DNA from 3 places in the Streptomyces sp. NPDC031210 genome. Region 2 is predicted to be linked to each of the others. Evidence: predicted binding sites of a transcription regulator. Region 2 holds the regulator's gene; each other region holds the start of a gene.
What was found. The regulator HrcA, encoded in region 2, represses chaperone genes, less so after heat shock. The targets are predictions, from matches to a motif close to TTNGCACTCNGNNNNNCNGAGTGCNAA.
Positions count from the first base shown of each region.

Region 1: a site for HrcA is predicted at 7,360-7,386, ahead of groES (co-chaperone GroES). Genes of this name have one in related genera too.
Region 3: a site for HrcA is predicted at 3,371-3,397, ahead of groL (chaperonin GroEL). Genes of this name have one in related genera too.

Region 1 is NZ_JBVIHH010000018.1:139,924-149,391, reverse strand. It holds gene ACZ45Z_RS28630 (DUF2264 domain-containing protein) at 1-1,535, opposite strand, end outside; gene ACZ45Z_RS28625 (LacI family DNA-binding transcriptional regulator) at 1,925-3,034, shown strand; gene ACZ45Z_RS28620 (hydroxyacid dehydrogenase) at 3,177-4,226, shown strand; gene ACZ45Z_RS28615 (ester cyclase) at 4,313-5,005, shown strand; gene groL (chaperonin GroEL) at 5,108-6,736, opposite strand; gene groES (co-chaperone GroES) at 6,905-7,213, opposite strand; gene ACZ45Z_RS28600 (FtsW/RodA/SpoVE family cell cycle protein) at 7,638-9,005, shown strand; gene ACZ45Z_RS28595 (THUMP-like domain-containing protein) at 9,074-9,468, shown strand, end outside.
Region 2 is NZ_JBVIHH010000002.1:504,558-514,025, reverse strand. It holds gene ACZ45Z_RS05935 (MBL fold metallo-hydrolase) at 1-110, opposite strand, end outside; gene ACZ45Z_RS05930 (S-(hydroxymethyl)mycothiol dehydrogenase) at 110-1,195, opposite strand; gene ACZ45Z_RS05925 (HAD family acid phosphatase) at 1,449-2,240, shown strand; gene ACZ45Z_RS05920 (ribonuclease Z) at 2,299-3,204, opposite strand; gene ACZ45Z_RS05915 (histidine triad nucleotide-binding protein) at 3,215-3,571, opposite strand; gene ACZ45Z_RS05910 (OsmC family protein) at 3,867-4,292, shown strand; gene ACZ45Z_RS05905 (16S rRNA (uracil(1498)-N(3))-methyltransferase) at 4,475-5,218, opposite strand; gene ACZ45Z_RS05900 (nitronate monooxygenase) at 5,215-6,306, opposite strand; gene dnaJ (molecular chaperone DnaJ) at 6,416-7,552, opposite strand; gene hrcA (heat-inducible transcriptional repressor HrcA) at 7,553-8,569, opposite strand; gene ACZ45Z_RS05885 (MBL fold metallo-hydrolase) at 8,798-9,468, shown strand, end outside.
Region 3 is NZ_JBVIHH010000008.1:124,587-134,054, reverse strand. It holds gene ACZ45Z_RS16955 (hypothetical protein) at 1-1,351, opposite strand, end outside; gene groL (chaperonin GroEL) at 1,620-3,245, opposite strand; gene ACZ45Z_RS16945 (cold-shock protein) at 3,651-3,857, opposite strand; gene ACZ45Z_RS16940 (MoaD/ThiS family protein) at 4,272-4,550, opposite strand; gene thrC (threonine synthase) at 4,613-5,896, opposite strand; SAM riboswitch class I at 5,914-6,065, opposite strand; gene ACZ45Z_RS16930 (glucosyl-3-phosphoglycerate synthase) at 6,238-7,197, shown strand; gene ACZ45Z_RS16925 (alpha,alpha-trehalose-phosphate synthase (UDP-forming)) at 7,246-8,727, shown strand; gene otsB (trehalose-phosphatase) at 8,783-9,468, opposite strand, start outside.

The sequences.
Region 1 (9,468 bases), on a different contig from region 2:
AGGTGGGCGCGGAGTTCCGCGCGGCCGTGGACGGCGGTGGCGGAGAAGACCGTCACACCGGCGAGTTCGCCGCCGTCGGCGTGGCGGGGGGTGTGCGTGGAGGCGGCCCAGTCCGGGCCCGCGCCGTAGGGCGTGGCGGGGCCGCGGGTGGTGGGCCGGCCGTCGACGAACAGCGCGAAGTGGTTGTCGGCGGGCGCCCCGGGGGCCGTCGGGCCGGTGTGGGTGGAGTACGCGAAGCGGGCGTAGTACGGGTCGGGGTCGGCCCGGGTGGAGTTGCTGCCGTGGTTGTGCAGGCGGACCAGGCCGTCGGAGGCGGTGGACTGCAGGAGCAGGCCGGTGCGCCCCAGGGGCCGTACGGCGTCGGCGGTTTCGGCGGGGAGCGGCTCCTCGCGGGCCGTCCAGACCGGGTGGTCGGCGGGCAGCAGTAGGCCGAGGAAGCCCTTCGCGGCCCAGTAGGGCGAGGCGGGTCCGGAGTAGTTCTGGAGCAGTGGGTCGTGGGGGCCGTACCAGCCGAGCGGGAGCAGGCCGTCCGCGGTGACGGCGCCGCGGTCGAGGAAGTGGCGCAGGGCGCCGGACGCGAGGCGGCGGGTGGCACCGGGGGTGAGCGGGGTGTGGCCGGTGAGCGCGCCCAGCCAGGGGCCGGCGGTGGCGGCGAAGCGGTAGGTGAGGGAGCGGCCGAACAGCAGGGGGGCGCCGTTCGCGTCGAAGAGCCGGGTGTGGTCGGCGAGGTGGGTGCGCAGCCGTTCGCCGTGGCTGGCCAGGAGGGCGTCGTCGGCGGCCAGGTGGGCGTGCAGGACGGGGTAGAAGTGCAGCGCCCAGGCGTTGTAGTGGTCGAACGCGCGGTTGTCGCCGTCGGTGTACCAGCCGTCGCCGCCGTACCAGTCCTCGATACGGGCCAGCGCGCGGTCGACGGCGGCCCGGGCGCGGGTGGTCTCCAGGCCCGCGTCGAGCAGGAAGCCGCCGACGGTCAGGCCGAAGAGCCACCAGTTGTTGTCGACGGGAGACGGGCCTAGGGCGGGCAGCAGCCAGTCGGTGACGCGGGCGCGGACGGCGCCGTCGAGGGTGTCCCACAGCCAGGGGCGGGTCAGGCGCAGGCCGAGCGCGAGGGAGGCGGCTTCGACCCGGGCCTGGCGGGTGGTGTCGATCCGGGGCCAGGAGTCGGGGTCCGCGGGGCTCACGTCAGGGTCGCGGGTGGGGTGTCGGGTACCGGCGTCGAGTCCTCGTGCGTAGCGGGCGAGGTGGGCGTGCGGGTCGTGGCCCTGGCTGCCGGCGACGCGGAGGGCGGCGAGCAGGAAGGTACGGGCGAAGCCTTCGAGCGCGTCCGAGCGGGGGCCGGAGGAGCTGGGGCGGGTGCCCGGGAGGGGAATGAGGCCGTGGCCCGGGGAGGCGTGGCGGGCGGTGGCCAGGAGGAGGCCGTCGGCCACCGCTTCCCAGTGGGCGCGGGTCCAGCCGGTGTACGGACTGCGGCGGCGGTCCTCGGGCGGGAGGGGGAAGGGGAAGGGGTCGGAGGTGGCGGGTTCGGTGGGTTCGGTCATGGGCTCCCCTGGAGGCGGCGGGGCGCGGCGGGCGACCGGGGGTGGCGCCGGTGCCCGGGCGCGGCGGACTGCCGGGCGGCGCGGGAATCCTTCAGGCGCGGCCGCGCGAGCGTCAAGGCGTATCGATCGAATGGCCGAGTGGATGGTGGATGACCGAGTGGATGACCGAGTGAGCGGACGGATGAACGGATGGATGAACGAGCGGGTGAGAGCAGATGACGGGCGGAGGGCCGGGCGAAGGGCCGGGCGAAGGGCCGGGTGATGACCCCGTGAAGGGCCCGGACGGCCGGTCGGATCAGGCGAACCGGTCGACGGAGCGATCGATCCGGCTGGACTAGGGTCGGTCGCCACCCGGCCGACCGGGCCGCCACACGCGAGGGGGAGCCGCCGTGCGCGAGAGTGCAGTGCAACGCCATGACCGTCTGCTGAGCCTGGTCCGGGAACACGGCACCGCCCGGGTCGCCGACCTCGCCGCCCGGCTCGGGGTGTCGCCGGTGACCGTACGGCGGGACGTCGAGACGCTGACCCGTAAGGGCCTGCTCGACCGGGCGCACGGCTCGGTGTCCTGGCCTCAAGCGCGCGGCGGCGCGGCGGCCGGCAGGGTCCCGGTGCTCGGGCTGCTCGCGCCGTCGGCGACGTACTACTTCGCCGACGTGATCCGTGGTGCGCACGAGGCGGCGGCGCGGGCCGGGGCCCGGCTGATCCTGCGGATCTCCGACTACCGCCCGGCGCAGGACCGGACGCGCGCCGAGGGGCTGCTGGCGGCCGGCGCCGAGGGACTGCTGGTGGCCCCGGGCTGGCGCGGGAGCGCCGATCCGGCGGAGCACGGCGGCTGGATCGGTGAACTGCCGGTTCCCACCGTTCTGTTGGAGCGGACCGCCGAGCACGGTGGTCCGCTGGCCGGGCTGGACCGGGTGTGTTCGGACCACGCGCACGGGGTGCTGCTCGCCCTGCGCCACCTGGTGGGGCTGGGGCACGCGGCGCCGCTGCTGGTGGCGCGCGCGGACAGTCCCACGGCGCTCGCGGTGCGCGCCGGCTACGACCGGGCGCTGCGCGCCCTGGGCCTGGAACGGCCGCATCCGGTGATCGACGCACCGGCCGACCGCGACCCGCAGGGGTACGAGCGCGGCGCGCAGGCGTTGTGGACGGCCGTGACGGCGGGGCGGGCGACGGCGGCGCTGGTGCACAACGACGTGGACGCGATCCAGTTGGTGCAGCGGCTGGCGGAGCTGGGCGTGCGGGTGCCGGGCGATCTGGCGCTGGTCGCGTACGACGACGAGGTGGCGGCGCTGGCGGACACGCCGCTGACGGCGGTGGCCCCGCCCAAGCGGGAAGTGGGGCGCCAGGCCGCCGCGCTGCTGCTGGAGCGGTTGGGCGGCGGGACGAACGGGGCCGACCCGGCGCCGCGGCGACATGTGGCGCTGCTGCCCCGGCTGCGGGTGCGGGGCTCGTGCGGCGCCCCGGCCGAAAACCCTCAACGCTCGCCGGAACGCTCATAGTTTGTTCGTTTTTCGATCATTCAATCGTTTCGCTCTTGACTTCGCTCGTGGCGGGCCCAAGGATCGCCGCCATCCCTTCCCGCGTCCCGTCGTCCCCCACGAGGCCACCGGGCCACCAGGCCGCCGGCCCAGGAGCCGCGTCATGACCCTCAGTTCGCGAGCCGAGCCGTCGGCGCCCGCCGCGCGGCCCGCCCTGCTGCTGTCCATGGGCCCCGGCATCGCCGACCGGCTCCTCGACGACGGCCACCGCGCCCGCCTGGCGGCCCTGACCCGCACCGACCCCCGGCTCGTCGCCCACGAGTGGACCGACCCCGCCCCCGAGGTCGCCGCCGCCCTCGCCCGCGCCGAAGTGCTGCTCACCTGCTGGGGCGCCCCGCCGCTCACCGCCCGGGTGCTGGCCGCGGCCCCCCGGCTGCGCGCCGTGGTACACGCCGCCGGGTCCGTCAAACACCACGTCACCGAAGCCTGTTGGGAGCGCGGCCTCGCCGTCGCCTCGGCCGCCGCCGCCAACGCCCTGCCCGTCGCCGAATACACCCTCGCCGCGATCCTCTTCGCCAACAAACGCGTCCTGCGCGCCGCGCACCGCTACCGCGACCTGCGCTCCGGGCACGACTGGCAGCGGGAACTGGCCGGCGCCGGGAACTACCGCCGCACCGTCGGCGTCATCGGCGCCTCCCGCATCGGCCGCCGCCTCATCGAACTGCTGCACCCCTTCGACCTGCGGGTTCTGCTGTACGACCCGTTCGTCGACGCGGCGGCGGCCCGCGCGCTGGGCGCCGAGCCCGTACCGCTGGACGCCCTGTGCGCCCGCAGCGACATCGTCACCGTCCACGCACCCCAGCTCCCGGCCACCCACCACATGATCGACGCGCGCCGGCTCGCGCTCATGCCGGACGGGGCGACCCTGATCAACACCTCGCGCGGCTCCCTCGTCGACGAACGGGCCCTCCTCGCCGAGGTCGTCCCGGGGCGCCTGGACGCGGTACTGGATGTCACGGACCCCGAACTCCCGCCGCCCGACTCGCCGTTGTACGCCCTGCCGAACGTCCTGCTGACCCCGCACGTGGCGGGCTCGCTGGGCGGCGAGCTGCACCGGATGGCCGACCGGGCGCTCGACGAGGTGGAGCGATACGCCCGCGGACTGCCCTTCGCGGATCCCGTACGCCCGGCGGACCGGAGCCACTCGGCCTGAAGCGGGCCGGCCCGAATCAGGGTGAACCACCCATCCAGCCCATTCCTCACTAAACTGGACGTGTCCCGCCATCCCTGGGAGGCGCCATGAAATTCGCACAGATCATCGACTTCAAGACCGACCGGCTCGAGGACATGAACCGACTCATGGACCAGTGGGTCGAGCAGACCAAAGGAAAGCGGACCGCCACCCACGGCATGATGGGCAAGGACCGCTCCGACGGGTCGCACGTCGTGGAGATCATCGAATTCCCGTCGTACGAAGACGCGATGAGGAACTCCCGGCTGCCGGAGACGGACCGGATCTTCCAGGAGATGGTGGAGCTCTGCGACGGGACGCCCACCTTCACCGACCTCGACGTGGTCCGTGACGAGCAGCTCAACGAGGCCGCCTCCCGCCGCTTCTTCCACGAGATCGCCGCCGGGGGCAACCTCGACGCCGTGGACGAGGTGTTCGCGCCGGACTACGTGGACCACGACGTGGCCAAGCCGGAGAGCACCGTCGGGTCCGAGCACATCCGCGCGGACGTCAGGGGCTGGCGCGACGCCTTCGACTTCACCTTCAGCCTGGAGCGGGAGATCTGCCAGGGCGACTGCGTCGTGACGCTGTGGAGCTGGAACGGCACGCACAAGGGCGAATTCATGGGCCTGGCGCCGTCGGGCAGGCAGTGCACCATGACGGGCACCACGATCTTCCGGTTCAAGGACGGCAAGATCCAGGAAGGCTGGTGGCACGAGGACCTCATGGGCCTGATGCGCCAGCTCGGCGCCGAAAGCTGACGCCACCCGGCGCGTGGAAAGCGCCTGAAAAGGCGGCAGGCCCCTGCTCCCGTCGCTCACGAGCGGGAACAGGGGCCGTTCAGCCGGTGACGCGCTGACGCGTCAGTGCGAGTGACCGTGGCCGTGGCCGTGGCCCGCCTCGGCCTCTTCCTCGGCCGGCTTCTCGACGACCAGGGTCTCGGTCGTCAGCAGCAGCGACGCGATCGACGCGGCGTTCTCCAGCGCGGAGCGCGTGACCTTGACCGGGTCGATGACGCCGGCCTTCACCAGGTCGCCGTACTCACCGGTCGCGGCGTTGAAGCCCTGACCGGCCTCCAGCTCGGCGACCTTCGCGGTGATGACGTAGCCCTCGAGGCCGGCGTTCTCCGCGATCCAGCGCAGCGGCTCGACGACGGCGCGGCGGACGACGGCCACACCGGTGGCCTCGTCGCCGACCTTGCCCAGGCCGCCCTCCAGCACCTTGGCGGCGTGGACGAGCGCGGAGCCACCACCGGAGACGATGCCCTCCTCGACCGCGGCGCGGGTCGCGGAGATGGCGTCCTCCAGACGGTGCTTCTTCTCCTTGAGCTCGACCTCGGTGGCCGCACCCACACGGATGACGCAGACGCCACCGGCGAGCTTGGCGAGGCGCTCCTGGAGCTTCTCGCGGTCCCAGTCCGAGTCCGTGGCCTCGATCTCGGCCTTGATCTGGTTGACGCGGCCGGCCACGTCGTCGCTCTTGCCGCCACCGTCGACGATGGTGGTGTCGTCCTTGGTGACGGTCACGCGGCGGGCGGTGCCCAGCACGTCCAGACCGGCCTGGTCGAGCTTGAGGCCGACCTCCTCGGCGATGACGGTGGCACCGGTGAGGGTGGCCATGTCGCCGAGCATCGCCTTGCGGCGGTCACCGAAGCCGGGGGCCTTGACGGCCACGGCGTTGAAGGTGCCACGGATCTTGTTGACGACCAGGGTCGACAGGGCCTCGCCCTCGACGTCCTCGGCGATGATCAGCAGCGGCTTGGAGGAGCCGGCCTGGATGACCTTCTCCAGGAGCGGCAGCAGGTCCTGGATGGAACCGATCTTGCCCTGGTGGATCAGGATGTACGGGTCGTCGAGGACGGCCTCCATACGCTCCTGGTCGGTGACCATGTAGGGGGAGAGGTAGCCCTTGTCGAAGGCCATGCCCTCGGTGAAGTCCAGCTCCAGGCCGAAGGTGTTGGACTCCTCGACGGTGATGACACCGTCCTTGCCGACCTTGTCCATCGCCTCGGCGATGAGCTCACCGACCTGCTTGTCCTGCGCGGACAGGCCGGCGACGGCGGCGATGTCGGCCTTGTCGTCGATCGGGCGGGCCGTCGCGAGGAGCTCGTCGGACACGGCCTTGACTGCGGCGTCGATGCCCTTCTTCAGGGCGGCCGGGGAGGCACCCGCGGCGACGTTGCGCAGGCCCTCGCGGACCAGCGCCTGGGCCAGCACGGTGGCGGTGGTGGTGCCGTCACCCGCGATGTCGTTGGTCTTGGTCGCCACCTCCTTCACGAGCTGGGCGCCCAGGTTCTCGTACGGGTCGTCGAGCTCGACCTCGCGGGCGATGGTGACACCGTCGTTGGTGATGGTCGGCGCGCCGAACTTCTTGTCGATGACGACGTTGCGGCCCTTGGGGCCGATCGTCACCTTGACCGTGTCGGCAAGCTTGTTGACGCCGCGCTCGAGGGCGCGACGGGCGTCCTCGTCGAACTTCAGGATCTTCGCCATGGGTTGCTTCAAGTCCTCTCGTTGCGATCCTCGGCCACGCAGCGGTGACCGCTATCGCTCAAACGAACTGCGCCCCTGCCCCGGGTTGTTTAGACGCGGGAACCAGGGGCGCAGATCTAGGCAATTCTGGGTGCTGTACAGGTCTGGGGAGCTATCCCAGACCCCCGACTACTTCTCGACGATCGCGAGAACGTCGCGAGCCGAGAGGACGAGGTACTCCTCGCCGTTGTACTTCACCTCGGTGCCGCCGTACTTGCTGTAGAGCACGACGTCGCCGACGGTGACGTCGAGCGGAAGACGGTTGCCGTCCTCGAAGCGGCCCGGGCCCACGGCCAGGACGACGCCCTCCTGGGGCTTCTCCTTGGCAGTGTCCGGAATGACCAGGCCCGAGGCCGTGGTCTGCTCGGCGTCGAGCGGCTGGACCACAATGCGGTCCTCGAGCGGCTTGATGGCAACCTTGGAGCTGGCGGTCGTCACGATCCGACCTCCCCCTTCGGAGATCTCACGGGGTTAACTGTCTGAGGTGGCGACCAGGTGGATCCGTCGTCGCGGGTGCCGGACCTGCCCGTCGCTGTGTTTGGCACTCCCCGGTGGAGAGTGCCAACGCTGAGACTATGACGCGGTTAGCACTCGGTCAAGCGGAGTGCCAGTTCGGCGCTTTCGGCCGCGTCGCCGGCGGGGGGATCCGGCCGCCGCGAAGGTGCCGGTTCGGACACACCTTCCGCTTCGCCCGCAACCCCCCATGTGGCTGCCCCGTCTACCACTCCGACTGCCGAACGACGCCCGGGCCCGCCCCGCCCGGGCCCGCGGCCCGGACGACCGTGGGCGGAGGAATGCCGTGCGTGGACCCACCAGCGCCGCCCGGGCGGCCGGGAGGCGGGAGAGCGACGCCGAGCGCACGATGACCTTCGCCGCCCTCGCCCAGGCGCCCGACCGGCGCAGGACCGAGGCGTGGCTGCTCGCCCTCGTCGTCCTGATCACCGTCTTCGGGCACGTCTACGCCGCGCTGTCGATGACCGGCCGGCTGCCCACGGGCCTGGCCGTCTTCGCGGCGAGCGTGTTCCTCATGGCGCTGGTCCCCCACCTGGTGCTGCGCCGCTTCGCGCCGCGCGCCGATCCGCTGATCCTGCCGCTGGCCACGCTGCTGACGGGCATCGGGCTGGTGTTGCTGCACCGCCTGGACCTCACCTACGCGGCGCACCCCCGGCTGAAGATGCCGCAGGCCGGCCCCGGCCAGATGGTGTGGACGGCGATCGGCGTGGTGGTCTGCGTCGCCGTACTGATCCTGCTCAAGGACCACCGCCTGATCCAGCGCTACATCTATCTGACGATGGCGGTGGCGCTGGTCATGCTGATGGCGCCGGCGTTCTTCCCCGGTGACACCTTCGGCGCCAAGCGCTGGATCTTCATCGGGCCGCTGTCCCTGCAGCCCGGCGAGTTCGTGAAGATCGCGATCGCGGTCTTCTTCGCGGGCTATCTGACGGTCAGCCGCGACGCGCTGGCGCTGACCGGCCGCCGCTTCCTGGGCGTCCAACTGCCGCCCGGCCGCCAGCTCGGCCCGATCTTCACCATCTGGGCCATCAGCCTGCTGGTGCTGGTCTTCGAACGCGACCTGGGCACCTCGCTGATCTTCTTCGGCGTCTTCGTGATCATGCTGTACATGGCCACCGAGCGCACGAGCTGGGTGGTCTGCGGCCTCCTGATGGCCACGGTGGGCGCCGTCACCGTCGGCTCCATCGAACCGCACGTCAAGGGCCGGATCGTGGCGTGGCAGAACCCGATGACGGCCTTCACCCCCCAGGGCCGCCACGCCGGCCTGTCCGACCAGTTGGGGCAGGCGCTCTTCAGCTTCGGCAGCGGCGGCATCGGCGGCAGCGGCCTGGGCCAGGGCCACCCGGAGCTGATCGGCTTCGCCGGCAACAGCGACTTCATCCTCACCACCGTCGGCGAGGAGCTGGGGCTCGCCGGGGTGATGGCCGTCCTGCTGCTGTACGCGCTGCTCGCGCAGCGCGGCCTGCGGGTGGCGCTGACCGCCCGCGACCCGTTCGGCAAGCTGCTGGCGGTCGGGCTGGCCGGGGCGCTGGTGCTCCAGGTCTTCGTCGTCTCCGGCGGGGTCACCGGCCTGATCCCGCTGACCGGCAAGGCCCTGCCGTTCCTCGCCAAGGGCGGCTCGTCGCTCGTGGCGAACTGGGTGATGGTGGCGCTGCTGCTGCGGATCAGCGACCGCGCCCAGCGCCGCCGCGAGCCGGTGCGCGCGGCCCCCGCATAGCCCTCCTGCCGGGCGGCCCCGGCGGCCGGGCCGCCCGCCACGCCGCGCGGCCCGCCGGCTGGCCCACAATGGGGCAGGTGACCGACCTCGACACCTTCTCCGCCCTGCTCGCCCCCGAGGGGCAGGACCTGCTGGCCGCCCTGCGCGACCACGACCCGGCCGACGAACTGGCGACCGCGACCCGGCTGCGCCGTGACCATCCCGCGCCGCTGGTCTCCGCCGCGCTCGGCCAGGCCCGGCTGCGGCAGCGGGCGGTGGCGAAGTTCGGGGCGGACGCGCGGCGGATGTACTTCACCCCGCAGGGCGTCGAGCAGTCCACCCGCGCCACGGTCGCCGCCCACCGCGCCACCCGGCTCGCCGCGCTGGGCGTCCGGACGCTGGCCGACCTGTGCTGCGGGATCGGCGGGGACGCCCTCGCGCTGGCCCGGGCCGGCGTCTCGGTGCTCGCCGTCGACCGCGATCC
Region 2 (9,468 bases):
AGCGCCTCGTCGTCGTCGCCGACGATCCAGACGTTGTTGTCGACGTCCCAGGTGCCGCCGTCGAGGGAGAAGGTGCCGGAGGTGACGAGGTGGTCGATGCGGGCCGCCATCAGAGCGTCACCACCGAGCGCAGGACGTCGCCCGCGTGCATCCGCTCGAAGGCCCGCTCCACGCCGTCGATGCCGATGGTCTCGGTGACGAACGCGCCGAGGTCGATCCGGCCCTGCTGGTGCAGGTCGATGAGCATGGGGAAGTCGCGCGAGGGCAGGCAGTCGCCGTACCAGGAGGACTTCAGGGCGCCGCCGCGGCCGAAGACGTCCAGGAGGGGAAGTTCCAGGGTCATCTCCGGGGTGGGCACGCCCACCAGGACGACGGTGCCGGCCAGGTCCCGCGCGTAGAACGCCTGGCGGTAGGTCTCGGGGCGGCCGACCGCGTCGATGACGACGTCCGCGCCGAACCCGCCGGTCAGCTCGCGGATCGCCGCGACGGGGTCGGTGGCACGGGAGTTGACGGTGTGGGTGGCGCCCATGGAGCGGGCGGTCGTCAGCTTCCGGTCGTCGATGTCGACGGCGATGATCTTCGCGGCGCCGGCCAGCCGCGCGCCCACCACGGCCGCGTCGCCCACCCCGCCGCAGCCGATGACCGCGACGGAGTCGCCGCGGCCGACGCCGCCGGTGTTGATCGCGGCGCCGATGCCCGCCATCACCCCGCAGCCCAGCAGCCCGGCGACGGCCGGGGAGACCTCCGGGTCGACCTTGGTGCACTGGCCGGCGGCGACCAGCGTCTTGTCGGCGAACGCGCCGATGCCGAGCGCCGGACTCAGCTCCGTGCCGTCCGCCAGCGTCATCTTCTGCCGGGCGTTGTGCGTGTCGAAGCAGTACTGGGAGCGGCCGCGCAGGCAGGCCCGGCAGCGCCCACACACCGCACGCCAGTTGAGGATGACGAAGTCCCCGGGCGCGATCTCGCCGACGTCCGGTCCGACGGACTCCACCACGCCGGACGCCTCGTGCCCGAGCAGGAAGGGGAAGTCGTCGCTGATGCCGCCCTGCTTGTAGTGCAGATCGGTGTGGCACACCCCGCACGCCTGGATCTTCACCACGGCCTCGCCGGGCCCCGGGTCCGGCACGAGGATCGTCTCCAGCCGGACCGGTTCGTTCTTCCCGGGCGCGATGACGCCGCGCACTTCCTGTGCCATGGGACAGCCCCTCTCGAAGATCAGATACGGGACCACGGTGGCACACGGCCACTGAGCCGTGCCATACCGTACGCGCGCCCGGCGACGGCGCACAGGAGCAGGGCCGACGCCTCGGGAGGCCGCCCCGGCCCTCCCTCCCGCCAGCCTTTACCAATCATTGAATCTCCGCGCGTAGATACCGAAATGAGCCTCTGTTAGACCTACCTGGGTCCGGATCCGCCCGGGTCCGGAGCTCTCTCCGAAGGAGCCGCGCATGCCCGTCCCCGCCCTCTCCCGCCGTGCCCGCCTCGGCGCCGCGGTGGTCACCGCCCTCGTCGCCGGTACCGCCGCGTTCGGCGCCGGCCAGGCCACCGCCGAACACTCCGTGCCCCGCACCGACAAGGAAATACCCAACCTCACCCAGGTGCAGGACAAGATCAAGGCGTACTACGGCGACACGGTGACGGCCGACGGGCAGCACTACGCCTCGCCCGACAGCAACTACGCCCGGCAGGTCCACGGCATAGAGGCCAAGGCCGAGCGCTACCTCGACCAGGTCCTGAGCAAGCAGGGCGGGCACAAGAAGCCCGCCATCGTCCTCGACATGGACGACACCACCCTGCTCACCTACAACTTCGAGCTCCAGGTGGGCTTCGCCTTCAGCGAGAAGGCACAGGACGCCTACCTCTCCGGCACCGACATGGACCCGGTCTTCGGCATGAACGAGCTGGTCAAGCGGGCCCACGCCAAGGGCGCGGAGGTCTTCTTCGTCACCGGTCGCAAGGAGGCGCAGCGCGACTGGAGCACGCGCAACCTCAAGAACGTCGGATACGACGTGCCGCTGGACCGCACGCACGTGTACCTCAAGGACAAGAAGAACCCGCCCGCCTACCTGCCCTGCGGCGCGACCTGCACGACCGTCGAGTTCAAGTCCGGCACCCGCAAGCACATCGAGTCGCTCGGCTACGACATCGTGGCCAACTTCGGCGACCAGCACTCCGACCTGCGCGGCGGCTACGCGGACCGCACCTTCAAGATGCCCAACCCGATGTACTACCTGCCGTAGTCACCCGCGCCGGCGCCCGGGCGGGCGCTGAGCCTCTCGTGGCTCAGCGCCTCGCGGATCAGCGCCTTTTGGGGAGCGGCACGCGCATCAGGTCCCGGGCGATGGTCAGTTCCCCGGTGAACCCCGCCGCGCGTGCCTGCTTCTCGAACTCCCCGGGGTCGGAGTAGCGCTGCGAGAAGTGCGTCAGCACCAGATGCCGTACGCCCGCCTCGCGCGCCACTGCCGCGGCCTGGCCGGCCGTCAGATGGCCGTGGTCCTCGGCCAGCCGGACGTCCTCGTCCAGGAACGTCGACTCGATCACGAGCATGTCCGCGTCCTCGGCGAGCGCGTGCACCCCCGCGCACAGCCGGGTGTCCATGACGAACGCGAACCGCTGGCCGCGGCGGACCTCGCTCACCTCGTCCAGGGTGACGCCGTTCAGCTCGCCGAGGCGCTGGAGTCGGCCGACGTCGGGGCCGGTGATTCCGTGCGCCGCCAGCCGGTCGGGCAGCATCCGCCGGGCGTCCGGCTCCACCAGGCGGTAGCCGTAGGCCTCGACCGGATGCGAGAGTTTGCGCGCCTCCAGCACGTACGACGCCGAGCGCTCCAGCACGCCGTCGGCGGCGATCGGCCGCTCCGCCAGCAGGACCGTCTCGCGGTACGCGGTGGAATAGCGCAGCCGCTCGAAGAAATGCCGCCCGCTCGCCGGGTAATGGGCGGTCACCGGATGCGGCACCCGGTCGAGGTTGATCCGCTGGATCACCCCGGCCACCCCCAGCGAATGGTCGCCGTGGAAGTGGGTGACACAGATCCGGTTCAGGTCGTGCGCGGCGACCCCGGCCCGCAGCATCTGACGCTGCGTGCCCTCTCCGGGGTCGAAGAGCAGCCCGTGCCCGTCCCACCGCAGCAGATAGCCGTTGTGGTTGCGGTGGCGGGTGGGCACCTGGCTCGCGGTGCCGAGGACGACCAGTTCGCGTACGGACAAGTCGACCCCGTCAGACCAGGCGCTGGAGGTCGCGGCCGCCCAGCACGTGCGCGTGCGCGTGGAAGACGGTCTGTCCGGCGCCGGGGCCGGTGTTGAAGACGATGCGGTAGCCGGTCGAGTCGACCTTCTCCTCGGCCGCCACCACGCCCGCCTCGCGCAGCACCACACCGGCGATCTCCGGCTCCGCCGCGGCCAGTTCCAGGGCGTTGGCGTAGTGGACCTTGGGGATCACCAGGACGTGCGTCGGGGCCTGGGGATTGATGTCGCGGAAGGCGACGGTGGTCTCGGTCTCCCGGACGATGTCCGCCGGCACCTCCCCCGCCACGATCTTGCAGAACAGGCAGTCGGCCTGCGGTTCTCCCGCCACCGGTGGGCTCCTCCCGAATCTTCGGCCGCCACCGCGGCGCGGCGGCCGGCCGTTTCGAACTGCTGGGCGGGCCGCGGCACGTATCGCGTCGCGGCGCACACCTGCACCGTACGCACCACGCGTACGGCCTCGGATGCTACCGGGCCGCCCCCACCCGGCAGCGCAGCGACCGTCCCCCGGGGGGCGGACCGCGGCGGGACGACGGCGGGGCCGCGGCGGCGGCGTCGGTCTCGCGCCAGGCCCTAAGCTGGGCCCGCAGACCGCCTGTTCGCCCCACAACCGGGAGTTATGCACCATGGCAACCACGCGCACCGCCAAGACCCACTGGGAAGGCAACCTCCTCGAGGGCAAGGGCACCGTCGCCCTGGAGTCCTCCAAGATCGGCACGTACGACGTGAGCTGGCCGGCCCGGACGCAGGAGCCGAACGGCGTCACCAGCCCCGAGGAACTCATCGCGGCCGCCCACTCCTCCTGCTACTCCATGGCCTTCTCGCACGGCCTGGCGGGCAAGGGCTACACCGTCGCCTCGCTCGACACCCAGGCCGATGTCACCTTCCAGCCGGGCGAGGGCATCACCCGCATCGTCCTGACCGTCAGGGCCAGCGTGCCGGGCCTGTCGGAAGAGGAGTTCCAGGAGGCCGCGGCGGACGCCAAGGCCAACTGCCCGGTCAGCCAGGCACTGGCCGTCAAGGACATCCGGCTCCAGGCCGAGCTGGTCTGATCCCGCTCCGCGCCGAGCCGGTCCGGGCCGCTCCGTGCGAGCCGGCCGGGGCGGCTCCGGTCCGAGACGGCCGGGCGGGCGCCGGTGAGAGAGTCAACGGCGGTGCGCCGAGGGGCCTTTGAGGCGTCGGCGCACCGCCGCGTCGTCGGCTGACCGGGCGCGTCGCCGGGTGGAGTCCGCGCTCAGCTCCAGCGGCCCGTACGGGCCAGCAGGACCGCCGTCGCGGCCGTACCGGCGGTGGAGGTGCGCAGCACGGTCCTGCCCAGCCGGTAGGGCCTGGCCCCGGCTTCGCCGAAGGCGAGGAGTTCCTCCGGGGAGACCCCGCCCTCGGGGCCGACGACGAGCACGACGCTGCCGGAGCCGGGGAGTTCGGCGGTCGCCAGCGGGGCGCTGCCCTCCTCGTGGAGGACGGCGGCGAAGTCGGCGCCGGCGAGCAGCGCGGCCACCTGCTTGGTCGTCATGGGGTCGGCGACCTCGGGGAAGGTCAGCCGACGCGACTGCTTGCCCGCCTCGCGGGCCGTCGCCCGCCACTTGCCCAGCGACTTCGCGGCCCGCTCACCCTTCCACTGCGTCACGCAACGCGCCGCCGACCACGGGACGATGGCGTCGACGCCGGTCTCGGTCATCGTCTCGACGGCCAGCTCGCCCCGGTCGCCCTTGGGCAGCGCCTGGACGACGGTGATGTGCGGGGAGGCGGGCGCTTCGGTGCGCAGACCGGTGACGGTGACGGTGAGGCGGTCCTTGCCCTCGACGGCGGCGACGGTGCCCTCGGCGCCGGTGCCCCTGCCGTCCGTCAGCACGATCTCCTCGCCGGCCCGCAGCCGGCGCACCGACACCGCGTGCCGGCCCTCGGGCCCGTCCAGCGTCAGCGTGCCGCCGGCCCGTACGCCCGCGAGCGCGTCGACGAGGAAGACGGGCGCGGTCATGACGCGGACCCGCCCTGGAGACTCAGCGCGGCGCGCGCCGCGTCCAGTTCGGCCGCCAGCACCCCCACGAGCTGGCCGGCGGGCAGATCGCGTGCCAGCCGGTGCCCCTGGCCGGCCCACAGCGCCATGCCCTGCGCGTCGCCGGCCTTCGCCGCGGCCTTGCGCAGGCCGGAGGTGAGGTGGTGGACGGCCGGGTAGGCGGCCGGTGCGTAGGGCCCGTGCTCCCGCAGGAAACGGTTCACCAGGCCACGAGCCGGCCGCCCGGAGAACGCGCGGGTCAACTCGGTGCGGGTGAACAGCGGATTGGTCAGCGCCTGCTTGTGCACGATGTTGGCGCCCGACTCCGGGGTGGCGAGGAAGGCCGTACCGAGCTGCGCCATCGACGCGCCCGCGGCCAGCACGGCGGCGATCTGCGCGCCGCGCATGATCCCGCCCGCGGCGACGACCGGGATCTGCACCGCCTCACGCACCTGCGCGATCAGGGACAGCAGGCCGATGCCCGCGCCGGTGCCGTCGGCCTGCGGGTCGTCGCGGTGGGTGCTCTGGTGACCGCCGGCCTCGATGCCCTGGACGCAGACCGCGTCGGCACCGGACCACTGCGCGGCCTGCGCCTCGGCCGCGGTGGTCGCGGTCACGATGGTGTACGTGCCGACCTTGGCGAACGCGTCGAGGACCGCGCGGGAGGGACAGCCGAACGCGAACGAGACCACCGGCACCGGGTCGTCGCGCAGTATCGCCAGCTTCGCCTCGTAGCCGTCGTCGACGCCGCCGTAGGGGTCGATCTCGCCGAGCGGGGTCTCGTACCACGACGACTCGCCCGCGAGCTGCTCGCGGTAGACCTCGACGGCCGCCACGTCGGCGAGCGTGGGCTGCGGCATGAAGAGGTTCACACCGAAGGGCCGGCCGGTCAGCCCGCGAAGCTGTTTGATCTCCTGGTACATGCCGTCGGCGGTTTTGTAGCCGGCGGCGAGGAAGCCGAGACCGCCGGCCTCGCAGACGGCGGCGGCGAGCTCCGGACAGGCGGCACCGCCCGCCATCGGGGCCTGCACGATCGGGTAGCGGCAAAGATCGGTCAGCGCGGTGGGCATGACCACATCGTGTCACGCCCACCACCGCCGCCCGAACGGGGGCCGGGCCGGTCCCGAGGGGTTTTCCCCTGGAACCGGCCCGGCCGCACACAGCCGACCAACCGTCGGCCTACCGCCCGTTGAACGCATCCTTCAGCCGCGAGAAAAGCCCCTGCTGCCCCGGTTGAAACTGGCCCGTGGGGCGCTCTTCACCCCGGAGCTTGGCCAGTCGCCGCAGCAACTCTTCCTGCTCGGGATCGAGCTTGGAGGGAGTCTGCACCTCGACGTGGACGATGAGGTCACCGCGGCCACCACCGCGCAGATGGGTCACACCGCGCTGGTGCAGCGGAATCGACTGGCCCGACTGGGTGCCGGGGCGGACGTCGATCTCCTCCACCCCGTCCAGCGTCTCCAGCGGGCACTTCGTGCCCAGGGCGGCCGCCGTCATCGGGATGGTGACCGTGCAGTGCAGGTCGTCGCCGCGCCGCTGGAAGACCGGGTGCGGCAGCTCGTGGATCTCGACGTAGAGGTCGCCGGCGGGGCCGCCGCCGGGGCCGACCTCGCCCTCGCCCGCGAGCTGGATACGGGTGCCGTTGTCGACACCGGCCGGGATCTTGACGGTGAGGGTGCGGCGGGAGCGGATGCGCCCGTCGCCCGCGCACTCGGGGCACGGCGTCGGCACGACCGTGCCGAAGCCCTGGCACTGGGGGCACGGCCGCGAGGTCATGACCTGGCCGAGGAAGGACCGGGTGACCTGCGAGACCTCGCCGCGGCCGCGGCACATGTCGCAGGTCTGCGCCGCCGTACCGGGCGCCGCGCCCTCGCCGCTGCACGTCGTGCAGACGACGGCGGTGTCGACCTGGATTTCCTTGGTCGTCCCGAAGGCCGCCTCGTTCAGGTCGATGTCGAGCCGGATCATGGCGTCCTGGCCCCGGCGGGTGCGCGAGCGCGGTCCGCGCTGCGACGCCGTGCCGAAGAAGGCGTCCATGATGTCGGAGAAGTTGCCGAAGCCCGCGCCGAAGCCGCCCGCGCCACCGGCGCCGCCCGACTGCGACAGGGGGTCGCCGCCGAGGTCGTAGACCTGCTTCTTCTGCGGGTCCGACAGCACCTCGTAAGCGGCGTTGATCTCCTTGAACCGCTCCTGGGTCTTGGGATCCGGGTTGACGTCCGGGTGCAGCTCGCGCGCCAGCCGCCGGAACGCCTTCTTGATCTCGTCCTGCGGGGCATCGCGCCGAACGCCCAGGACCGCGTAGTAATCCGTGGCCACTTACGACTCCGCGAGGATTTGTCCGACGTAACGTGCCACTGCGCGTACCGCTCCCATCGTTCCGGGGTAGTCCATGCGGGTCGGTCCGACCACGCCGAGTTTGGCGACTGCCTCGTCGCCCGAACCGTAACCGACCGCGACGACCGATGTGGACGTCAGGCCTTCATGGGCGTTCTCATGCCCGATACGTACGGTCATGCCCGAGTCCTTGGCCTCCCCGAGCAGCTTGAGCAGCACCACGTGCTCCTCAAGGGCCTCCAGCACCGGCCGGATGGTCAGTGGGAAATCGTGCCCGAAACGCGTGAGATTGGCGGTTCCGCCGATCATCAGCCGCTCTTCGGTTTCCTCCACCAAAGTCTCCAGCAACACCGACAGCACTGTCGAGACCGTGCCGCGGTCGTCCTGCTCGAAGGATTCCGGCAGATCCTGCACCAACTGCGGCACATCCGCGAACCGGCGCCCCACGACGCGGCTGTTGAGCCGCGCCCGCAGATCCGCCAGGGACGTCTCGCCGAACGGTGCCGGGCAGTCGACCAGACGCTGCTCGACGCGGCCGGTGTCGGTGATCAGCACCAGCATCAGCCGCGCGGGGGCCAGCGACAGCAGCTCGACGTGCCGCACCGTGGACCGCGTCAGGGACGGGTACTGCACGACCGCGACCTGCCGCGTGAGCTGCGCCAGCAGCCGGACCGTGCGGCCCACCACGTCATCGAGGTCGACGGCGCCGTCCAGGAAGTTCTGGATGGCCCTCCGCTCGGGCGAGGACAGCGGCTTGACGCCGGCCAGCTTGTCGACGAACAGGCGGTAGCCCTTGTCGGTGGGGATCCGCCCGGCGCTGGTGTGCGGCTGGGCGATGAACCCCTCGTCCTCCAGGGCGGCCATGTCGTTGCGGACCGTGGCCGGGGAGACGCCGAGCTGGTGGCGCTCGGTCAGCGCCTTGGAGCCGACCGGCTCCTCCGTCCCGACGTAGTCCTGGACGATGGCGCGCAGCACTTCGAGTCTGCGTTCGCTCAGCATCCCGCGCACCTCCTGTCCCGGGCGTCCTGCCGGATCGTCGTCACCGTTCGTCTCGCCTGGCACTCACACGGGCCGAGTGCCAGACCCTGGCCAGTGTACGGCCGGGTAGCACGGGCACGGCAAGAGCCGCCATAGCGAACGCCTACCGAAAGGCCGTCGAACGCCTGCCCGGGACGGCGATCGGACCTTTGCCGGGCAACGCTATCGCGGGAGAGCTAGCGTCTCGGTATGCGCATTGCTTGGGAAGAGGCTGGATGGGAACGGCTCGGTGACGGTATCGCCAGGCGCCGCATGACCGGCTGGGACGAGACGGTCGGTGTGATCGCCGGATCGGAGGGCGTGCTGCTGGTCGACACCGGCGCGACGATCCGCGACGGCGCGGACCTGCGCCGGTCCGTCCGCGGCCTCCTGGGCCGCGAAGTGACGCATATCGCTCTGACCCACCCGCATTTCGATCATGTGCTGGGGACCGCCGCGTTCGCGGGCGTGGAGGTGTTCGGCGCCACCGGGTTGGCCGACTGGCTGCGGCACAGCCGGGAGGACCTGCGGTGGAGCGCGGTGCGCCACGGCCTGGACGTGGACCTCGCCGCGGAGGCCGCCGACCTCCTCGTCGTCCCGCATCACCATGTCCACGCCGAGCTGACCGTCGACCTGGGCGATCGGCAGGTGCTGCTGGCGAACGTCGGGCCCGGCCATACGGCCTACGACCTGGCAGTTCTGGTGCCCGGCCGGGGCGGCGACCCCGAGGTCGTCTTCTGCGGTGACCTGGTCGAGGAGTCCGGCGAGCCGAGCGCGGGTCCGGACGCGCTGCCGCGGCAGTGGCCGGCGGCGCTGGACCGGCTGCTCGCCCTGGGCGGTGAGGACGCGCGGTACGTACCGGGTCACGGCGCCGTGGTCGA
Region 3 (9,468 bases), on a different contig from region 2:
TGGCGCCCACCGTCAGGTCGGCCTTCTTGTCACCGTTGAGGTCGGAGAGGAAGACCTCGCCGCCGAAGAGGTCCTCCTTCTCGTTGGCACCCGGGACGCCCGGCGTGTTCTGGTGGAAGTACTGGACGTTGTGCGAGGTGTCGATGCCGGAGGACGAGCCGCGCAGCACGGTCACCGCACCGGTCTCGACCGCGCCGTCGATGCTCTCGTGCGCCACACCGATGGCCAGGTCCTGGAAGCCGTCGCGGTTGATGTCGCCGAGCGCGACCTCGTACCCGAACGCGTCCCCGGCCTCGGAGCTGCCGGGCACCGAGCCGGACTCCTGGGTGACGGTGTCGATCAGATCCACCCTCGGGCCGTCGGCCGAGCCGTGGATGATGTTGACCTTGCCGCCCTTGGTGCTGCCCGGCACGCGGTCGTCGAAGGTCATGCCGGTGACCAGGTCGCCGAAACCGTCGCCGTTGACGTCGCCGATGGCCGTGATCATGCCGGCGGGCAGCCGCTTGGCGCGGGCGCCGACCAGGCCGGAGGCGGTGCCGGGCAGGTAGTAATTGACGTTGTAGTAGGGGGAGTTCTTGTCGTAGGCGCTGACGACGAGATCGGTGTAGCCCTGGCCGGTGACCTCGCCGGCGGTGAGCTGGAGGATGCCGTTGCGGGACTCGCCGAGGATGGGCAGCGCGATGGCCGTATGCGCGCCTGCGGCGCCCGCCCGGCTGAAGCCCGCCTTGAAGACGTGCAGGTTCGAGGACGAGGTGCCGACGGCCAGGTCGCTCCTGCCGTCACGGTCGAAATCGCCGGCGGCCAGCGCCGCGCCGAAGCGGTCGTGCTGCGCGGGGGCGGGGTCGGCGAGGGTGGCGGCGCCGCTGCCGGACAGACCCCCGGCCGCGCCCCACAGGATCTGCACGGTGCCGCCGTCGGTGTCGGAGGCGACGTCCTCCTGCGGGGCGGACACCGCGATGTCGGCGTAGCCGTCGGAGTTGAAGTCACCGGCGGCGAGGGCCGAGCCGAAGAGGTCACCGGCCTCGGCGGCGCCCGGAACGCCCGGGGAGTTCTGGCTCAAAGTGATCCGCCGGGACGCGTCCAGGCCGCGCGCCGAACCGTAGAGCACGGTGACGGCGCCGGCGCCCTTCTTGCCGTCGACAGTGGCGGCGGGCGCGGCGACCGCGAGATCGCGGTAACCGTCGCCGTTGAAGTCACCCTGGCGTCCGTCGGCGGCCGGCGCGGCGCTGTCAGCGCCGCTCGCGGCGGCACTGCCGGCGGCGGAAGCGGTGCCGGTGACGGCCGTCAGCAGCCCGGCCGCCAGAGCGGTGGCGGCCGCGGTGGCCAGGGTCGTACGGAAGTGCTGGGGCATGCGGGACTCTCCTGCTGCCTGCGGGATGGATGCACGCGGCATCCACGGCTGAATGGTGTGCCGCTGCCGCCACAGGCGCGGGCGCGATCCTTCTCCCTTGGCCCGAGCGGCAGTTGACGCTCACAAGACCCGCGACGACCGGAGAGAGTTGTAGGGGAAGGGTGAAGACGGCGTGAAATGGACGTGTGGCGAGAGAACGCCGCCGGGGCGACACCCTTCGGAAAGGGTGCCGCCCCGGCGAACGTTGAGGACGAGTGATCCGGGAGGATCAGAAGTCCATGTCACCGCCCGGCATGCCGCCCGGAGCGCCGCCGGCGGCGGCCTTCTCCGGCTTGTCGGCGATGACGGCCTCGGTGGTGAGGAACAGCGCGGCGATGGAGGCGGCGTTCTGCAGAGCGGAACGGGTCACCTTCGCCGGGTCGATGATGCCCTCGGCGATCATGTCGACGTACTCACCGGTCGCGGCGTTCAGACCGTGGCCGATGGGCAGGTTGCGCACCTTCTCCACCACGACGCCACCCTCAAGGCCGCCGTTGACGGAGATCTGCTTCAGCGGGGCCTCCAGGGCCAGCTTCACAGCGTTGGCGCCAGTGGCCTCGTCGCCGTCGAGCTCAAGCTTCTCGAAGACCTGGGAAGCCTGGAGCAGAGCCACGCCACCACCGGCGACGATGCCCTCCTCGACGGCCGCCTTCGCGTTGCGAACGGCGTCCTCGATGCGGTGCTTGCGCTCCTTGAGCTCGACCTCGGTGGCGGCACCGGCCTTGATGACGGCCACGCCGCCGGCCAGCTTCGCCAGACGCTCCTGGAGCTTCTCGCGGTCGTAGTCCGAGTCGCTGTTCTCGATCTCGGCGCGGATCTGGTTCACGCGGCCCTGGACCTGGTCGCTGTCGCCGGCACCGTCGACGATGGTGGTCTCGTCCTTGGTGATGACGACCTTGCGGGCACGGCCCAGCAGGTCGAGACCGGCGTTCTCCAGCTTGAGGCCGACCTCCTCGGAGATGACGGTGCCACCGGTGAGGATGGCGATGTCGCCGAGCATGGCCTTGCGGCGGTCACCGAAGCCCGGGGCCTTGACGGCGACGGACTTGAAGGTGCCACGGATCTTGTTGACGACCAGGGTCGACAGGGCCTCGCCCTCGACGTCCTCGGCGATGATCAGCAGCGGCTTGCCGGACTGCATGACCTTCTCCAGCAGCGGAAGGAGGTCCTTCACATTGCTGATCTTGGAGTTGACGATGAGGATGTACGGGTCGTCGAGCGACGCCTCCATACGCTCCATGTCGGTGGCGAAGTACGCCGAGATGTAGCCCTTGTCGAAGCGCATACCCTCGGTGAGCTCCAGCTCCAGACCGAAGGTCTGGGACTCCTCGACGGTGATGACGCCTTCCTTGCCGACCTTGTCCATCGCCTCGGCGATGAGCTCGCCGATCTGGGTGTCGGCGGCGGAGATGGAGGCGGTGGAGGCGATCTGCTCCTTGGTCTCCACATCCTTGGCCTGCTCCAGCAGGGCGGCGGAGACGGCCTCGACGGCCTTCTCGATGCCGCGCTTGAGGGCCATCGGGTTGGCGCCGGCGGCTACGTTGCGCAGGCCCTCGCGGACCAGCGCCTGCGCCAGGACGGTCGCGGTCGTCGTGCCGTCACCGGCGACGTCGTCCGTCTTCTTCGCGACCTCCTTGACCAGCTCGGCGCCGATCTTCTCGTACGGGTCCTCGAGCTCGATCTCCTTGGCGATGGAAACACCATCGTTGGTGATCGTGGGGGCGCCCCACTTCTTCTCGAGGACGACGTTGCGGCCCTTGGGGCCGAGGGTGACCTTGACGGCGTCGGCGAGCTGGTTCATCCCGCGCTCGAGACCGCGCCGTGCCTCCTCGTCGAACGCGATGATCTTGGCCATGTGAAGTGGTCCTCCCGGACGGGGTGGATTGCTCCGGACCGAGAGGCGCCCGCGACGGACGGCCAGCGTGCCCGGTGGTTCCTTGCCCCACCGCGCCTGCGGGCCTCACCGGCCCGGTCCAAGTTCTGTCACTCTCACTGGGAGAGTGCTAACGCAATGATTAGCACTCGACCCCCGAGAGTGCAAGCGGCTCCAACGGAGTCTCGTATCGGGGTGGCGGTCGGGCGACGGGTGGGCGCAAGCGGCTCCAGCGGAGTCTTGTATAGGGGCGGTGGTCGGGCGACGGGTGGGCGCAAGCGGCTCCAGCGGAGTCTCGTAGAGGGGTGCGGGCCTCCCGGCGGACGGCAGGAGGCCCGCACCCCCCGAGGGGTGCGGGCCTCCTTGACGCTGCAGTCGGTCGGCGCTTCAGCCGGCCGCCACCCGGACCATGTCCGCCTGCGGCCCCTTCTGGCCCTGCGAGATCTCGAACTCGACCCGCTGACCCTCCTCAAGGGTGCGGTAGCCGTCCATCTGGATCGCGCTGTAGTGGACGAAAACATCCGCACCACCGTCGACCGCGATGAAGCCGTACCCCTTCTCCGCGTTGAACCACTTGACGGTGCCCTGAGCCATGCCTAACTCCCCTATTACTGGCCCTTGCACAGGACCGCACTCCGCGACCCCGGGTCAGACCTCACCCCGCGAGAGGCCCGTGGGGTGTGCGCCGGAACGCGTCGACCGCCGCTGAATGTATCTGCACCACTGCCCAGCGCAACAGGTCAATCGGACGAGAATTCTGGGGCCCATGGAATCGGCGATATGCCGCGATTCCCCTTTATCCCGGGCGAGTCGGGCCGGGCATAGCGGCACCTAGGCGGCAAAAGCCGCACACACTTTGCGCACAACTCGGCGCGGTCTCATATGCGTTCGGCATGCGCGCGGAGCGGGATCGCCACAATGGTATCCCCTTTAACGACACGGAATTGCCCCGTCCGCTTTTCGGCGAACGGGGCAATTCACGTCACGCGGGGGAAGGGATGGCGCGAATCAGCACCCGCCGGCCACGGCGGGAATGATCGACACACCGGCGCCCTCCGGCGTCGGCGTCTCCAGACCCTGCTCGAAACGCACGTCGTCGTCGTTGACATACACATTCACGAAACGGCGCAGCTTGCCCGCGTCGTCCAGCACACGGGCCGCGATGCCCTGGTGGTTCTTCTCCAGGTCGGCGATCACCTCGGCCAGGGTCGCGCCCTGGGCGGGGACCTCGGCCTTGCCACCGGTGTACGTGCGGAGAATGGTGGGGATGCGGACGTTGACGCTCATGGTTCTGCCTTCCAGCGACGGGTGCGAGTTCGGTGCTGCCAGCGGCGGCGTACGGGCGGGGCTCAGCCGGCCAGGCCGGCCGCGCGGAACGCGTCCAGGCTCGGGCGGATGGTGGCTGTGGGCCCGGTGGTGGGTGCGACGGCGTCAAGCGTCTTGAGGCCGTCACCGGTGTTGAGGACGACGGTGGACAGGGACGGGTCGAGCAGACCGTTCTCGATGAGCTTCTTGGTCACACCGACGGTCACCCCGCCGGCGGTCTCCGCGAAGATCCCTTCCGTCCGCGCCAGCAGCTTGATCGCGTCCACGATCTGCTCGTCGTCGACATCCTCCACCGCGCCGCCCGTCCGACGCGCGATGTCGAGCACGTACGGCCCGTCGGCCGGGTTGCCGATGGCCAGCGACTTGGCGATGGTGTTCGGCTTCTGCGGCCGCACCACGTCGTGGCCGGCCTTGAAGGCCGCCGAGACCGGCGAGCAGCCCTCGGCCTGCGCGCCGAAGATCTTGTACGGCTTGTCCTCGACGAGCCCGAGCGCGATCAGCTCCTTCAGGCCCTTGTCGATCTTCGTGAGCTGCGAACCCGAGGCGATCGGGATGACGAGCTGGTCCGGCAGCCGCCAGCCGAGCTGCTCGCAGATCTCGTACGCCAGCGTCTTGGAGCCCTCGCCGTAGTAGGGGCGCAGGTTGACGTTGACGAAGCCCCAGCCCTCGCCCAGCGGGTCGCCGATGAGCTCCGAGCAGAAGCGGTTGACGTCGTCGTAGTTGCCCTCGATGCCGACCAGCTCGCCGCCGTACACCGCGGCCATGACGACCTTGCCCGCCTCCAGGTCGTGCGGGATGAACACGCAGGAGCGGAAACCGGCGCGGGCCGCCGCGGCGCCGACCGCGCCGGCGAGGTTGCCCGTGGAGGAGCAGGACAGCGTGGTGAAGCCGAAGGCGCGGGCGGCCTCGACGGCGATGGCCACGACGCGGTCCTTGAAGGAGTGCGTCGGGTTGCCGGAGTCGTCCTTGACGTACAGGCCGCCGGTGACGCCCAGCTCACGGGCGAGGTTGTCGGCCTTGACGAGCTTGGTGAAGCCCGGGTTCAGGTTCGGCTTCTCGGCCACGTCGGTGGGGACGGGCAGCAGCGGGGCGTAGCGCCAGATGTTGTCGGGACCGGCCTCGATCCGCTTCCGCAGGCTTTCCGGATCGCCGCTCGGCAGGTCGTAGGCGACTTCGAGCGGCCCGAAACATTCCTGGCAGGCGAAGATCGGGCCGAGGTCGAAGCGCTGTCCGCACTCGCGGCACGAGAGTGCGACGGCGGGACCGAGAGCGACGGAGGGAGTGGTTTCGGTGACTTGCACAGCCATGGAGGCGAGGCCCTTTCTCCTCATCTTCCTCGCGGCGCATCTCGCCACGAGACGGATTTGGCACCTTCCCTAGCCGGGAGCCTCGCGCGCACTGTGATCATGGCGGAGACCGGCTGGAGGGTTGCCGGGGCTTCAACGGGCCGTTTCCCTCTGCCCCTCTGGATGAGCGGTATGGCACTGGGCCGAAACCCAGGCGTTTGTGGTGCGGCACCCCCGACATGCGACGGTCATCCGCGTTGTTCAAGACTGTAACCGAAGGCCCGGACGGTTGAGATAGTCGTCCGAACCGCGAGATGGATCACACCGGCCGGCTCTTTTGGCGGCCACGAGGAGTCGTAGACGTGCTGGAAGAGGTGGAGCGCTGGCTTGGCAGCCGCTCCTGGTCCGCCGCCGAGCGCCCGCTCGGCCGGCTGCTGGACGCCAAACGGCAGACGGGCCTGACGGTCAGCGTAGTGCTGCCCGCGCTCGACGAGGAGGCGACGGTCGGCGCGATCGTCGCGGCGATCCGCGCGGACCTGATGACGGGCGCGGTCCCCCTGGTCGACGAGCTGGTGGTGCTGGACTCGGGCTCCGCCGACCGTACGGCCGAGGTCGCGGCGGCGGCCGGCGCGCGGGTCGTCCGCCGGGACAGCGTCCTGCCGCGCCTGCCCGCCCTGCCCGGCAAGGGCGAGGTGCTGTGGCGCTCCCTGCTCGCCACCTGCGGCGACATCGTCTGCTTCGTGGACGCCGACCTGCGCGAGTTCTCGTCCGACTTCGTCTCCGGGATCGTCGGGCCGCTGCTGACCGACCCGGAGATCCAGTTCGTCAAGGCGATGTACGACCGGCCGCTGGAGACCGGCTCCGGCGGCGGGCCCGGCCAGGGCGGCCGGGTCACCGAGCTGGTCGCCCGCCCGCTGCTGAACCTGCACTGGCCGCGGCTGGCCGGCTTCGTCCAGCCGCTGGGCGGGGAGTACGCGGCCCGGCGCTCGCTGCTGGAGAGGCTGCCGTTCCCGGTCGGCTACGGCGTCGAGCTGGGCCTGCTCGTCGACGCGCTGCACACCGTCGGCCTCGACGCCCTCGCCCAGGTCGACGTGGGCGTGCGCAAGCACCGCCACCAGGACGGCCAGGCGCTGGGAAGGATGGCGGCGGCGATCTACCGGACCGCCCAACTGCGCCTGACCCGTGGCCACTTGGTGCGTCCCCAGCTCACCCAGTTCGAGCGCGGCGAGAGCGGTTTCGTCCCGCGCACCACGGAGGTGGACACCGAGGAGCGGCCGCCCATGGCCGAAATACCGGAGTACGCCGCACGCCGCGCGGCCTGAGCGCCCTCCGTACGTTTGCGCGGATCTGTCGCGGGTTAGTCTCGCGGCATGGTTTCCGAGCGCAGTGGTGCCGAGGTTCTCGTCGCGTCCAACCGCGGTCCGGTCTCCTACGCCCTGGGCGAGGACGGCGCGCTGACCGCCCGGCGGGGCGGCGGCGGTCTGGTCTCCGGGCTGTCCGCCATCGGTCCGGACACGGACGCGATATGGGTGTGCGCCGCGCTCGGCGAGGGCGACCGGGAGGCCGTACGGCGCACCGGCGGCGCGCTCGACCCCGCGGAGACCGGCGGCCAGCGCGTCCGGATGCTGGACATTCCCGCGGACGTCTACGCCGACGCCTACAACGGCATCGCCAATTCCGTCCTGTGGTTCGTCCACCACATGCTCTACCAGACGCCGCTGGAGCCCGCCTTCGACGCGGACTTCCGCGCCCGGTGGGCGTCCTACCGGGCGTACAACGCCGCGTTCGCCGACGAGCTCGCCGCGCAGGCGGCGCCCGGCGCGGCCGTCCTCGTCCAGGACTACCACCTGGCGCTGGTGCCCGGCATGCTCCGCGAGCGCCGGCCCGACCTGCGCATCGCCCACTTCTCGCACACCCCCTGGGCGCCCGCCGAATACTTCGCGATGCTCCCCGACGACATCCGCCGCGAGCTGGCGGCGGGCCTCCTCGGCGCGGACCACGCGAACTTCCTGACCCAGCGGTGGGCGCGGGCGTTCATGGGCTGCTGCCAGGACGCGCTGGGCGCGGACTGCGAAGCCTTCCGGCCGCGCGAGGAGTCGCCGTACCTCCTCTCGGCGGTGCCCGGTGGCGAGCCGCACCGGACGTCGATCGGGGTGTACGGCCTCGGCGCGGACGCCGCGTTCCTCCAGGAGCGGGCGCACCGCCCGGATGTCGAGGAGCGGCTCGCGGCGCTGCGCGCGCAGGTCGGTGGGGCGGAGCGCCGGACCATCGTCCGCGTGGACCGCACCGAGCTGTCCAAGAACATCGTGCGCGGCCTGCTGGCCTATCGCCGGCTGCTGGCCGACCGCCCCGAGTGGCGCGAGCGGGTGGTGCACGTCGCGTTCGCCTATCCCTCGCGCCAGGACCTGGCCGTCTACCGCGAGTACACCGCGCAGGTCGACCGGCTGGCCGAGGAGATCAACGCCGAGTACGGCACGCCCGGTTGGCGGCCCGTCGTCCTGCACGTCAAGGACGACTTCGCCCGCTCGCTCGCCGCCTACCGCCTCGCGGACGTGGCGCTGGTCAATCCGATCCGGGACGGCATGAACCTCGTCGCCAAGGAGATCCCGGTGGTCTCCGACCACGGCTGCGCGCTGGTCCTCTCGCGGGAGGCGGGCGCGCACGAGGAGCTGGGCAAGGACGCGCTGACGGTCAATCCGTACGACATCACGGCCACCGCCGAGGCGCTGCACACGGCGCTGTCGATGGACGGCGGCGAGCGCGCCGAGCGCACCAAGCGCCTGGCCGCGGCCGCCACGGCGCTGCCGCCGGCCCGGTGGTTCCTGGACCAGTTGAACGCGCTGCGGGGGTAGGCGGGTCTTCCGGGTCAGACCGGGTGTGGCGGGGGCGCCGCCTCGTAGGCGGGGGTCAAGCGCCCGGCCGTGGCGTTCCGGCCAGTCGGTCCGCGAGCGCGCCGAGCAGGGCGACGACTCCCGCCGGTCCGTCGACGACCAGGTCGGCGCGCTCGGCGAGTTCGGCGACCTCCGCGCTGCCGCTGCACACCAGCACGCCGTTCAGGCCGTCCGAGCGCAGCTTCTCGACGGCGGCGAAGGCGGCGAGATCGCCGAGGTCGTCGCCGGCGTAGAGAACGGTGGTGGCGCCGGTCTCGCGCACCCAGTCGGCGAGCGCCACGCCCTTGTCGACGCCCGGCGGGCGCAGTTCGAGGACCAGGCGGCCCGGCTCGACGATCAGGCCGTGGCGTTCGGCCAGCGCCGAGAGCGGGCCGCGCAGCCGGTCGAAGGCGCCCTGGGGATCGGCGGCGCGGCGGGTGTGCACGGCGACGGCGCGGCCGCCCTTGGTCTCGATGGCCGACTCCACCCAGGTGCCGTGCCAGACACCGGTGCGGTCCAGGACGCCGGGGAGTTCGGCCTGGACGGCGGCGACTCCGGGGTGCGGGGCGGGGGCGTTGACGGTGCCGGTCGCCGCGTCCCAGCGCTCGGCGCCGTAGTGTCCGAGGACGACGAGGTGGTCGAGGCCGGGGACGCCCGTGACTCCGGAGAGGCGCACGGCGACGCCGGCCGGGCGGCCGGTGATCACCGCGGCGGCGCGCAGCC